Regions from separate parts of the Buttiauxella sp. JUb87 genome, predicted to be linked through region 2. Evidence: predicted binding sites of a transcription regulator. Region 2 holds the regulator's gene; each other region holds the start of a gene.
What was found. Region 2 encodes LexA, which represses DNA repair genes until DNA is damaged. Its sites were predicted from a motif close to TNCTGTATGTACATACAGNA; they were not measured.
Positions count from the first base shown of each region.

Region 1 (4,229 bases), on a different contig from region 2:
ATGGGGCGTGCTGAAGCTTACGCCATGAAGTCGCCACCGTTGGCAAGCTTCATGGATGGCATCGGTAATGGCTTGGGATATGGTGTGATATTGCTGCTGGTTGGCTTCCTGCGTGAACTCATTGGTAGTGGAAAATTGTTTGGTATCACGGTACTGGAAACGGTGCAGAACGGTGGTTGGTATCAGCCAAACGGTATGTTCCTGCTCGCGCCAAGTGCGTTCTTTATTATCGGCCTGCTTATCTGGGCCTTGCGTACGCTTAAGCCTGCGCAACAGGAAAAGGACTAACTGATTATGGAACATATGATTAGTCTGTTTGTTCGCGCAGTGTTTATTGAGAACATGGCGCTCGCGTTCTTCCTTGGTATGTGCACCTTCCTGGCGGTGTCTAAGAAAGTCTCCACTGCATTCGGTTTGGGTGTAGCGGTGACCGTTGTTTTAGGGATTGCCGTTCCGGCGAACAATCTTGTTTATAACCTGATTCTTCGTGACGGCGCGCTGGTCGAAGGTGTTGACCTTAGCTTCCTTAACTTCATTACCTTCATTGGTGTGATCGCCGCTCTGGTACAAATCCTCGAAATGATCCTCGATCGTTTCTTCCCGGCTCTCTACAACGCGTTAGGTATCTTCCTGCCGCTCATCACCGTTAACTGCGCGATCTTTGGTGGCGTGTCGTTTATGGTGCAGCGTGACTATAGCTTCGGTGAATCAATTGTTTATGGTATCGGCTCAGGTGTGGGTTGGATGCTGGCAATTGTCGCGATGGCAGGGATCCGCGAGAAGATGAAATATGCCAATGTGCCCGCAGGATTGCGTGGCTTAGGAATTACCTTTATCACCACTGGATTGATGGCACTGGGCTTTATGTCATTCTCCGGTGTGCAGCTATAAGGGCGAAAACGTATGGAAATTATTCTTGGCGTGGTGATGTTCACGCTAATTGTTTTGGCTCTGGCGCTGTTGATTTTGTTTGCCAAGTCAAAGCTCGTTAACTCCGGCGATGTGCTGATTGAGATTAACAACGAAGCAGACAAACAGTTTCATGCACCCGCGGGTGATAAGCTGCTCAACACACTCTCAAGTCAGGGGATTTTCATCTCCTCGGCTTGTGGTGGCGGTGGTTCTTGCGGGCAATGCCGCGTGACCGTAAAAGAGGGCGGTGGTGATATTCTGCCTACTGAGCTTTCGCATATCACCAAGCGTGAAGCGAAAGAAGGTTGCCGTCTTGCCTGCCAGGTTGCTGTTAAGCAGGACATGAAAATTGAGCTGCCAGAGGAGATCTTTGGTGTTAAGAAATGGGAGTGTGAAGTTATCTCTAATGATAACAAAGCCACCTTCATTAAAGAGCTCAAACTGCGTATCCCTGATGGTGATGTTGTGCCGTTCCGTGCTGGTGGCTATATCCAGATTGAAAGTCCACCGCATGAGGTTAACTACCAGGACTTCGATGTTCCTCAGGAATACCGTGGCGACTGGGATAAGTTTAATCTGTTCCGCTTCAAGTCGGTGGTTAAAGAGCCATGCGTTCGCGCTTACTCAATGGCTAACTATCCAGATGAGAAAGGCATTATCATGCTGAACGTGCGTATCGCTACTCCGCCGCCGAATGTGCCTGATGCGCCTCCGGGGATTATGTCCTCATATATATGGTCGTTAAAAGCGGGCGACAAAGTGACAATATCCGGTCCATTTGGTGAGTTCTTTGCTAAAGAGACGGACGCTGAAATGGTGTTCATCGGCGGTGGTGCAGGTATGGCACCAATGCGATCACACATTTTTGACCAGCTTAAACGTCTTCATAGCACGCGAAAAATGAGTTTCTGGTACGGTGCTCGCTCTTCGCGTGAGATGTTCTACGAAGAAGAGTTTGAAAAACTGGCTCAGGAAAACCCGAACTTCACGTTCAATGTGGCGCTCTCAGATCCGCAACCAGAAGACAACTGGACTGGTTACACCGGCTTCATCCACAACGTATTGCTTGAAAACTATCTTCGTAGCCATCCGGCACCAGAAGATTGTGAGTTCTATATGTGTGGGCCACCTATGATGAATGCCGCGGTTATCAAAATGCTCAAAGATTTGGGTGTTGAGGATGACAACATCATGCTAGATGACTTTGGCGGCTGACAGGAGCGTTTATGCTGACAGTATTTTTAGCCACCTTCGTTATTTTTCTACTGGTGATCTTTGGAATGTCACTGGGCGTTATTGTGAAGCGCAAATCGCTTCAGGGTAGCTGTGGTGGTATTGCCGCGTTAGGCATGGAGAAAGTTTGTAACTGCCCTGAACCCTGTGATGCTCGTAAGAAGCGTATCGCAAGGGCTGAGCGGCAAGCAAAACTTCAGCAGAACCGCATCCTGTAAACCAGTAAAACCTCCCGCATCGTCGGGAGGTTTTCTTTCCATTGAAGACTTTCCTCCTTAATTATTTTAACTGTATACTTATCCAGTAATATAACTGGTGCGAACAAGTATGCGTAAAATCATTCATGTCGATATGGACTGCTTTTTTGCCGCCGTAGAAATGCGTGATAACCCAACTCTGCGGGATATTCCGATAGCTATTGGAGGTAGTGCGAAAAGGCGCGGTGTCATTAGTACGGCAAATTATCCCGCTAGAAAATTTGGTGTGCACAGCGCGATGTCGACTGCAATGGCTCTCAAGTTATGCCCACATCTGACACTGCTTCCTGGACGTTTTGATGCTTACAAAGAAGCTTCAAATCATATCCGGGAAATTTTTAGCCGCTACACAACGCTTATCGAACCGCTGTCACTTGATGAGGCTTATCTGGATGTCACTGATAGCCCGAACTGCCATGGTTCTGCAACTCTCATGGCCAGGGAAATTCGCCAGACTATTTCAGATGAACTTAATCTCACCGCATCGGCTGGTATTGCACCGGTTAAATTCCTCGCCAAAATTGCCTCTGACCTCAATAAACCTAACGGGCAGTTCTTGATCACTCCCGAGGAGATTCCAGCATTTTTGCAAACCTTACCGCTTGGAAAAATCCCCGGCGTAGGGAAAGTTACAGCGGGCAAACTGGAAAGCCTTGGGTTGCGCACCTGTGCCGATGTGCAGAAAACGGATTTAGCTTCGTTACTCAAGCGGTTTGGCAAATTTGGCCGTGTACTGTGGGAGCGTAGTCAGGGTATAGATGAACGCGAGATTAACAATGAGCGGCAACGTAAATCTGTCGGAGTTGAAAAAACACTCGCGGAAGATATTCATCAGTGGCAGGAGTGTGAGGCTATTATTGAGCAACTCTATCCTGAACTTGAACGCCGTTTGAAAAAGGTAAAACCTGATTTATTGATTGCCCGCCAGGGTATCAAACTTAAGTTTAATGATTTCCAGCAAACGACTCAGGAACATGTCTGGCCTCAGCTGAATAAAGCCGATTTAATCGCTATTGCGAAGCAAACGTGGGAAGAACGGCGAGGAGGGCGGGGAGTCAGGCTGGTGGGGTTACATGTGACTTTACTGGACCCGCAGATGGAGCGCCAATTGGTGTTGGGGCTATAAAAAAAGCCCTCATCCCGGCGTTCTCCCTCAGGAGAAGGAGAAAACCAAACAAGTTCCCTCTCCTGGGAGAGAGGGTTAGGGTGAGGGCGTTTAGAACTTACTTAACTGGAATAGCTTTCAGCAATTCTGTCAGCAGAATCCAGTATTGGCCTACGCTTTCGATATGAACTTGTTCATCCGGAGAGTGTGGACCTGTGATGGTCGGCCCAATAGAAACCATATCCATATCCGGGTAAGGTTTTTTAAACAGACCACATTCCAGACCCGCATGGATGACCATGATGTTAGGGGTCTTGTTGAACAGTTTTTGGTAAGTCTCACGCACCAGGTGCATTACCGGTGAGTTTGCATCCGGCTGCCAGCCAGGATAGCTGCCTTTGGCCACGGTTTGTGCGCCAGCAAGCTGACCCAGAGCGTGAAGCATGCCAACGACATAGTCTTTGCCGCTATCAATCAATGAACGAATCAGGCAGATGATTTCTGCACTTTCATCATTCATTGTGACCACACCCACGTTCAGTGAGGTTTCCACAACACCTTTAACTGCGTCGGAATTACGGATGACACCGTTTGGCGTGGCGTTCAGCAGGCTCAGGAAAGTGTCACGGCTTTTCGCTGTCAGTGCTTTCTTGTCTGTGGTGACTGAATCCAGCAGTACAGTGACGTTTTTCTCGACTGCCGCCAGTTCATTTTTCAGAATC
Region 1 covers NZ_SNVY01000003.1:31,252-35,480, forward strand. Annotated here, with positions in the region: gene EC843_RS12245 (NADH:ubiquinone reductase (Na(+)-transporting) subunit D) at 1-288, shown strand, start outside; gene nqrE (NADH:ubiquinone reductase (Na(+)-transporting) subunit E) at 295-891, shown strand; gene nqrF (NADH:ubiquinone reductase (Na(+)-transporting) subunit F) at 904-2,127, shown strand; gene nqrM ((Na+)-NQR maturation NqrM) at 2,139-2,363, shown strand; gene dinB (DNA polymerase IV) at 2,473-3,528, shown strand; gene pepD (cytosol nonspecific dipeptidase) at 3,626-4,229, opposite strand, start outside.
Region 1: the regulator LexA is predicted to act here: its motif matches at 2,432-2,451, upstream of dinB (DNA polymerase IV).

Region 2 (4,229 bases):
GCAGGGCACATAGACAATCTCGTGGCCGTCATGAGCCAGTTGGCGCACGCGTTCAGCGTTATGAACGTTGATGCCCTGGTACAAACGGTTCCACGTCAGACCTAACACGCGGTCAGTCAAACGCACGGCTTCATACGAGAAGTTAGCGGCAATCTCTTCCATCAAAGCAACAGCATTCTGCTGGGCTTTTTCATGGGAGATTTTCTTGCTGCGCGCTTCATCTTCTACTGCACGAGCGATAGCTTTTGAGGCCAGTAGCTTATTGAACAGATCCTGGCGTACCGGCAGACGCGGGCCGACAGTCGCTAAACGCTGGCGAGCAAAGTGCATACGCGCTACGCGAGCCAGTTTTTGGGCGATTTTTTTGTCTGTACCGTGGTCGGTTGCCATCTGGCGCAGCGAAACCGGAGCGGAGAAACGCACAAAGCTGTCGCGCCCAAGCCAGGAAACAGCGAAAAATTTCTGGACGCCGTTCAGCATCTTTAATGGCGGATTCACTTCGCCTTTTTCGCGCCCAGGGGAGCGGCCAAACATCACCGATACTGGCACCATCTGCACATCCAGATTTGGATTGCTGCGGTGTAAGTCGAGGTAATCGTGGAACAGTTTGATCGACTCTTCTTTTGGCGTGTAATAAGTGAAAACACGCGGGCCGCCATGGATAAAGACATAGCGCGGCAATACCGCACCGTCGATTTCTAACGGCTCGAGAGGGTCGGGCAAGTTATGCGCGAGACATTGTGCGCGCAGCGTTAATAAGTCCGCCTTGGAGTTATACGGCAGGACATACATAATCGGGCGTGTGGGATCTAAGCCCAGTTCGGCTTGTGGATCTGCCGGAATGGACTTGCTCTTTACCAGAACGCCTAATGGTAAATTAAGTAATTTGTAGTAGATTCTTGGCCAGCCTGACATAAACGATGTAAAGCCTCAGGTTAATGATGCAAATTCGCCGCAAGAATATCAGAATCTGGCTCAGATTTCTGTGGCGTTGCAATATAGATAAGCATTGACCCAAATAATTTGAAAAGGTTTCCCAAAATGGCGAGCAGTACCACTGGACTTACCCGTATCATCAAAGCCGCAGGCTACTCATGGAAAGGGCTCAAAGCAGCCTGGATTAACGAAGCGGCTTTCCGCCAGGAAGGGGTTAGCGCGCTCATCGCCATCGCCATCGCCTGCTGGTTAGATGTTGACCCTATCACCCGTATTTTACTGATTGGTTCTGTTGTGCTGGTCATGATTGTCGAAATTCTCAATAGCGCTATCGAGGCGCTTGTTGACCGTGTTGGTACCGATTACCACGAGCTTTCAGGACGGGCCAAGGACATGGGGTCTGCTGCCGTATTAATCGCCATTATCCTCGCAGTTATTACCTGGGTCACACTGCTTTGGCCGCATTTGCGATGATCTTTCCAGAATAGTTAAGTCCCTGGTTTTTTGCTCAATTTGTGGTTCCAAAATCGCCTTTGACTGTATATACTCACAGCATAACTGTATAAACACCCAGGGGGCGGAATGAAAGCGTTAACTACCAGGCAGCAAGAGGTGTTTGATCTTATTCGGGATCATATCAGCCAGACCGGCATGCCACCGACTCGTGCCGAGATTGCTCAACGTCTGGGGTTCCGTTCTCCGAACGCCGCTGAAGAGCACCTGAAAGCACTTGCCCGTAAAGGCGTCATTGAGATTATCTCTGGTGCGTCGCGCGGTATCCGCTTGCTGGTGGAAGAAGTTACCGGTATTCCGCTGGTTGGGCGTGTTGCTGCGGGGGAACCACTCCTTGCACAACAGCACATCGAAGGCCATTACCAGGTTGACCCATCACTGTTTAAACCAAATGCCGATTTCCTGTTGCGCGTTAGCGGGATGTCTATGAAAGACATCGGTATTATGGACGGCGACCTGCTTGCAGTTCATAAAACTCAGGATGTGCGTAACGGCCAGGTTGTGGTGGCGCGTATTGACGACGAAGTGACTGTTAAGCGCTTAAAGCAGCAGGGTAATACCGTTCATCTTCTGCCTGAAAATAGCGAATTTGAACCTATTGTGGTTGACCTGCGCGAACATAACTTCTCTATTGAAGGGTTGGCGGTTGGGGTAATTCGCAACGGCGACTGGCTGTAAACTTCTCCAGATGATGCGCTTTAATGCGCATCATCGTCTTAATTCTCTTATCTCTTCCTGGATTGGCCATGCGATTTTTCTCGACGGCTGACAGAGCTCTCTGGCGCCTCGCCTTACCCATGATTTTTTCCAACATCACCGTGCCTTTACTGGGCCTTGTTGATACCGCGGTAATTGGTCATTTGGATAGCCCTGTTTATCTTGGCGGTGTCGCTATTGGTGCGACGGCAACCAGCTTCTTATTTATGCTGTTGCTGTTTTTGCGCATGAGCACCACCGGTTTAACTGCCCAGGCATTTGGTGCCAATAATCCCTCTGCTTTAGCGCGTGCACTGGTTCAGCCCTTGCTATTGGCGTTAGGAGCAGGGGTGGCGATCGTCTTACTGCGTGAACCGCTGATATCCCTGGCCTTGCATATCGTCGGCGGCAATGAAGATGTTTTGTTGCAGGCCCGGCGATTCCTTGAAATACGTTGGCTTAGTGCGCCAGCCTCGCTTGCCAACCTGGTCTTGTTGGGCTGGTTGTTAGGCGTTCAGTATGCGCGTGCGCCAGTTATCTTGCTGGTTGTCGGAAACGTACTGAATATCGTGCTGGATGTGTGGCTGGTTATGGGGCTACACATGGATGTTCAGGGCGCGGCACTCGCCACCGTCACCGCAGAATATGCGACGTTTATCATTGGTTTGCTGATGGTGAAAAAGGTCATGGGTTTGCGCGGAATCAGCTTTGAGATGCTCAAAGAGTCCTGGCGCGGGAATGTGCGGCGTCTGCTGGCACTCAATCGCGACATCATGCTGCGCTCGCTGTTGCTACAGGTCTGTTTCGCCTCAGTCACTATCTTTGGTGCGCGGTTAGGTAGCGAAATCGTCGCGGTTAACGCCGTGTTGATGACGCTATTAACCTTCACCGCCTATGCGCTCGATGGGTTCGCCTATGCCGTTGAAGCCCATTCCGGGCAGGCGTTTGGCGCTAAAAACCGTGGTCAATTGCTCGAAGTATGGGGCGCTGCATGTCGCCAGGCGGGCTTAGTCGCTCTTATGTTCGCCGCTGTGTATGCGCTGTTTGGTGAGCACATTGTTTCGCTTCTTACCTCTATCCCGGAATTGCAGCTACAGGCAGACCGCTACTTGCACTGGCAGATTGTTTTGCCCGTTGTTGGTGTCTGGTGTTATTTGCTGGACGGCATGTTTATTGGCGCAACGCGAGGTACGGAAATGCGCAACAGCATGGCGGTTGCGGCATTGGGATTTGGGCTGACGTTGCTCACCGTGCCTTATCTGGGAAATCATGGTCTGTGGTTATCCGTGGCTGTGTTCCTGGCTTTGCGCGGACTGTCTTTGGGATGGATTTGGCGTCGCCATTGGCGGGATAACAGCTGGTTTCCGGCTGGAACTCCTGATTAGTTACAGCTCATAGTTAGTTACAACTCATAGTTAGTTACAACTCATAGTTAGTTACAACTTCTGACGCGCTTTTAATCGCACTCCAGTATGCTGATTTGCCACCTGATTTTGGGGCAAGTCAGCATCATTTCTGTTACTTCTGTGGTTCAATGTTCTTAGTTTTCCCCTCACTGCCATATCCTTGACTACAATTATTTCCACGTCCAGCAGATAGTGAGTGTCAGCCAAACGGCAGCACCTGGGCGTTGTTAACTATTAGCAGTTCTTAACCGAACGATGAGGATATTATTATGAATAAAGACGAAATCGGCGGTAACTGGAAACAGTTCAAAGGCACAGTAAAAGAGAAATGGGGCAAACTGACAGACGATGACATGACCGTCATCGAAGGGAAACGCGATCAGCTTGTCGGTAAAATTCAGGAACGCTATGGATATGCGAAAGATCAGGCAGAGAACGAAGTCGTTGATTGGGAAAAACGTAACGATTACCGCTGGTAATCTCATCCCTCAGATGTGTTAACTCTCATAGGCTAACCTGCCCTGGTACATGGATGTACCGATCCCCTCCATACTTCAAGCTACATCTTTTGGCTGCATTCACTTACCGCTTCAATGCAACTCGAATTATTTCGGGTTCAGGCTAGCGTGACTTCTTCTTACTCTGAATGGTGTGGTCATGCCCGCATTCTTCCGGGTG
Region 2 covers NZ_SNVY01000010.1:86,070-90,298, reverse strand. Annotated here, with positions in the region: gene plsB (glycerol-3-phosphate 1-O-acyltransferase PlsB) at 1-915, opposite strand, end outside; gene EC843_RS21635 (diacylglycerol kinase) at 1,042-1,410, shown strand; gene lexA (transcriptional repressor LexA) at 1,519-2,127, shown strand; gene dinF (MATE family efflux transporter DinF) at 2,196-3,530, shown strand; gene EC843_RS21620 (CsbD family protein) at 3,821-4,030, shown strand; gene zur (zinc uptake transcriptional repressor Zur) at 4,173-4,229, opposite strand, start outside.

Region 3 (4,229 bases), on a different contig from region 2:
GGTCTTATCTATGGATTGGGTGAAGTCTTTAACGTCTTCTCAAAAGTCGGTCACAACGACCAGCCGAAACAACACCATTGATTTTCTAAGATTTCCCTAACGCCCGCATCAGCGGGCGTTTGCTTTTTTATCTTCCCTTCATAAATTCAGCAACGGTAGCGCCGCAGGTATCTGCGACAGCAGGTACAACACCAACCCGATTGAACCGCCAACCAGCGTGCCGTTAATGCGGATAAACTGTAAATCCTTACCGATATTCAGTTCAATTTGCCGTGACATATCCTGAGCATCCCAGCTTTTGACCGTGTCGCTAATATGGCGAGTCAGGAAGATGGCGAACTCCGGTGCCATTTTTTGCACTGCCTGCTCCAGATGCTCATTCAGTGAAGTGCGTAGCGCACTGTCAGCAATCAGCGTTTCGCCCAACCACTGCCCGGCCTCTGCAATTCGCTGCTTCACGCGCGAATCTTCAGAATTGACGTCCACTTTCAGCCATTGGCGCAAATCCCCCCACAGTTCGCCCAGATAGCGATTGAACGCCTCATCTTCTTTCAGATAATTTTTGATGCTGTCGGCTTTTTCAGCCATTTGTGGCGAGTTTTTAAGATTGTCGATGAGCTTTAACGTCGCGCGATCAAAAGCCTGGCGGATCTGATGCCCCTGATCATGGCTCACGTCATCCAGAAACGAATTAACTGCACTGGAAACCAGATCGGCGCTATGTTCCCCCAGCCATTCTGTTGGCAGGAGTTTGGCCTTACGTGGATGCTCTGTTTCCAGCCAACGTACAATCTGGCGGGCAATAAAAGCCCGCGTGCTTTCACGTTTTATCAGCGTCAGCATCTGGGCAATAACCGAGTCGAGCAGTTCCTGATGGCGGTTATTTTTAGTCAGGCTTTCCAGCAGCAGGGCACTTGAATGTGTCAAATCGACTTTATCGATGGCCTTGTGAACGGCCTGGCGGATTAAACGCTGAATACGGGTGTCATCCGTCAGGTCTAAAAAACCGCTCATCACTTGCAACAGATGTTGCCCGACACGCTGTGCGTTGTCGGGTTTGCTGAACCACTGGCCAATCATCTGTGCCGGTTCATGGCGACGAATTAGCGCAATAAGGGATTGGGTATCGAGGAACTTTTCTTGCACGAAGATACCCAGATTCTCGCCAATTCTGTCTTTATTGCGCGGGATAATCGCCGTATGGCGGGAGATAAAGGGAATCGGTACGCGATGAAACAGTGCTGCAACGGCAAACCAGTCAGCCAGTGCGCCCACCATGGCCGCTTCGGCGATAGCTTTTAAACCGCTAACCCAAAATCCCGGTGGCAAAAAGAGGGTGGCCACAAACGTTACAGCGGCAACCAGCAGTAAGGACAGCGCAAGGCGCTTGGTACGTTTTAGTTCAGCTATTTTCTCCATTCGCTAAGCATAGAACGGTGAGGGCGGAAGCGGTAGGGCAAGTTTGTATGGTGATTTCTTCCGTAGAGAAGCGCGCTTATTTTTACCACCTAAATTTTCCGCGACTTCAGTTTGTTATAAGAATCTTCCTGTAAGCAACTTGATCGGGATGCTTATTTAAATAATACTGTGTTTATATACAGTATTTGTTGGTGGGGATTTATGGCTCCGTTTGTTTCTATTAATTATTGTCAATCAACGACATCGGGGGCATGACTATGGGGGGATTTCCATCACCGGCGCAGGATTATGCAGAACAGAGCATTGATATTTACCAATTGCTGATGAAGCATCCTGCCACCTATTACATGCGGGCCTCTGACGATTCGATGATTGAGGGCGGCATCGCTAATGGCGATTTACTGGTGGTCGACAGTGCGCGAACGGCGGCGCATGGCGATATTGTGATTGCGGCGATTAACGGTGAGTTTTTTGTCAGGCAATTACAACTCCGGCCCTCCAGGCAATTAATTCCACGCAATCGTGGCTGCAAACCTATTCACCTCGGTACTGATGAGGCGCTTGAGGTATTCGGTGTTGTCACTTTCATCGTGAAGTCGATGAGCTAATAATGTTTGCCCTGGTTGATGTGAATAGTTTTTACGCCAGTTGTGAAACCATATTCAGGCCGGATCTGAAAGGTAAACCGGTGGTTGTTTTAAGCAACAACGATGGATGCGTTATTGCTCGTAACACCGAGGCCAAAAACTGTGGTGTACAAATGGGGGGCGCTTACTTTAAGCACAGAGAGCTCTTCCGGCAAAATGGGGTTATTGTTTTCAGCAGCAACTACGAGCTGTACGCTGATATGTCTGAAAGGGTTATGACGACGCTGGAAGAAATTTGCCCACGCGTGGAGATTTACTCTATCGACGAAGCGTTCTGTGATTTTTCGGGCGTAAGCCATTGTCTCAATCTAGCGGAATTTGGCCGAGAAATACGTACCACTCTTTTACAGCGTACGCATTTAACTGTTGGTGTGGGGATAGCCCAGACAAAAACACTGGCTAAGCTAGCCAATTACGCGGCTAAGCGGTGGCAACTGCAAACGGATGGCGTGGTTGACCTATCCAGTGTTGAACACCAGCGCAAACTGATGGCGAAATTACCGGTTAATGAAGTTTGGGGAGTTGGCCGTCGAATCAGTAAAAAACTCGACGCGATGGGGATCAAGAATACGTTGCAATTGGCGGAGACTGACACGCGTTTTATCCGCAAACATTTCAGTGTGGTGCTTGAGCGCACGGTACGCGAACTACGGGGGGAATCGTGTCTGGGGTTTGAAGAGTTTATGCCGACGAAACAAGAAATTATCTGTTCTCGCTCGTTTGGTGAACGGGTGACGGAGTACGAATACATGCGTCAGGCGATTTGCAGTTATGCAGTGCGCGCCGCAGAAAAACTCAGAGCCGAGCACCAGTATTGCCGCCACATTTCTGCTTTTGTCAAAACGTCACCTTTCTCAGTCAATGAGCCCTACTACAGCAACCGGGCTACGGTCAAACTGCTAACCCCCACGCAGGACACCCGCGATATTATCGCCGCGGCTACACGTTGCCTGAACGTTATCTGGAGAAACGGCTATCACTATCAAAAAGCCGGGATTATGCTCTGCGACTTTTTTAGCCAGGGGGTTGCGCAGCTCAATCTGTTCGATGAAAACCCGCCAAGGGTCAATAGCGAAGCACTGATGCAGGCGATAGACAGTATTAATAAGAAGGCAGGTAAAGGAGCGCTCTATTTTGCAGGGCAAGGAATTGAGCAACCGTGGAAAATGAAAAGAGCGATGCTTTCGCCGCGCTATACCACGCGTTGGTCAGATTTGCGGATGGTCAAATAGGGCATAGCTGGCATTAGACAACGTCCTTCAGGTAAGTGGAAAAGCGTTGTGGCGAGCAAAACGTTTTTCCCGATCAACATCAGTTTGTGATCCCGGCGTAACCGTGTATGCCCATATACAGGCCAACCATTGCTATCAGGGCGCTTGAGAAATAAGGCGCTCTTCTGGCTATGGTGCTAAAACCGCTCCAGCGTTTCGTTGCTTGTTGCACGCTCACCGCAGCGGCAACACCTACAGTGACCAGAGTTAACGCAAGGCCAATACTGAAACAGACCACCATTGCCGCTCCCAGAGTGAATGCCTTTAACTGGATACAAATAAGTAGCACGGTAATAGCAGCAGGGCAGGGAATTAAGCCGCCAGTGAGTCCGAATAATAATATTTGCCAGTTTGTCACTTCCTGGCCGGTAAAGCGGCGTTTAATGTCGTTCGCATGGGCCAGTTCGTGCGCGTCCTGATACTCTTTAGAGCCCACATCCAGGCCTTCCAGTGCTGAATGATCGTGTTCATGAAACGCGACGTTGTAATCATGCACATGGCCTTGATGACCTAAAGACAGGCGAACAGTAAAGTTGTGGGGCTCAGGGATAGGGTGCTTAGATTCTAAGAAGTCGCCTTTATCAACAAAATCGAACACTTGCGAAAATGTTCCTGCACCACGATGAGTTGTCAGTGAAACCTCATTCGCTTGCCATTTGTTGCCAGACAACGTGCGTAAACGCCATTGCGGGGGCTGATTTTCCTCAAAAATTGAAAGCTCAACGCGCCCGTGACCCGTATTGATGATTCTGGATTCATCATGCGAGTGGTGCTCTGTCTGTTGCTCAAGTTTCCAGAGTTGTTCTCCTTTCCAGGTGCGCCAGAACATCCAGATTGCTGTTCCCAGAATAATAAACGCGGAGATTAACTGTAACCATGGTTCAACAAAATC
Region 3 covers NZ_SNVY01000001.1:1,398,705-1,402,933, reverse strand. Annotated here, with positions in the region: gene EC843_RS06575 (AcrZ family multidrug efflux pump-associated protein) at 1-81, shown strand, start outside; gene EC843_RS06570 (DUF445 domain-containing protein) at 139-1,419, opposite strand; gene umuD (translesion error-prone DNA polymerase V autoproteolytic subunit) at 1,677-2,027, shown strand; gene EC843_RS06560 (Y-family DNA polymerase) at 2,030-3,298, shown strand; gene EC843_RS06555 (nickel/cobalt efflux protein RcnA) at 3,378-4,229, opposite strand, start outside.
Region 3: the regulator LexA is predicted to act here: its motif matches at 1,584-1,603, upstream of umuD (translesion error-prone DNA polymerase V autoproteolytic subunit).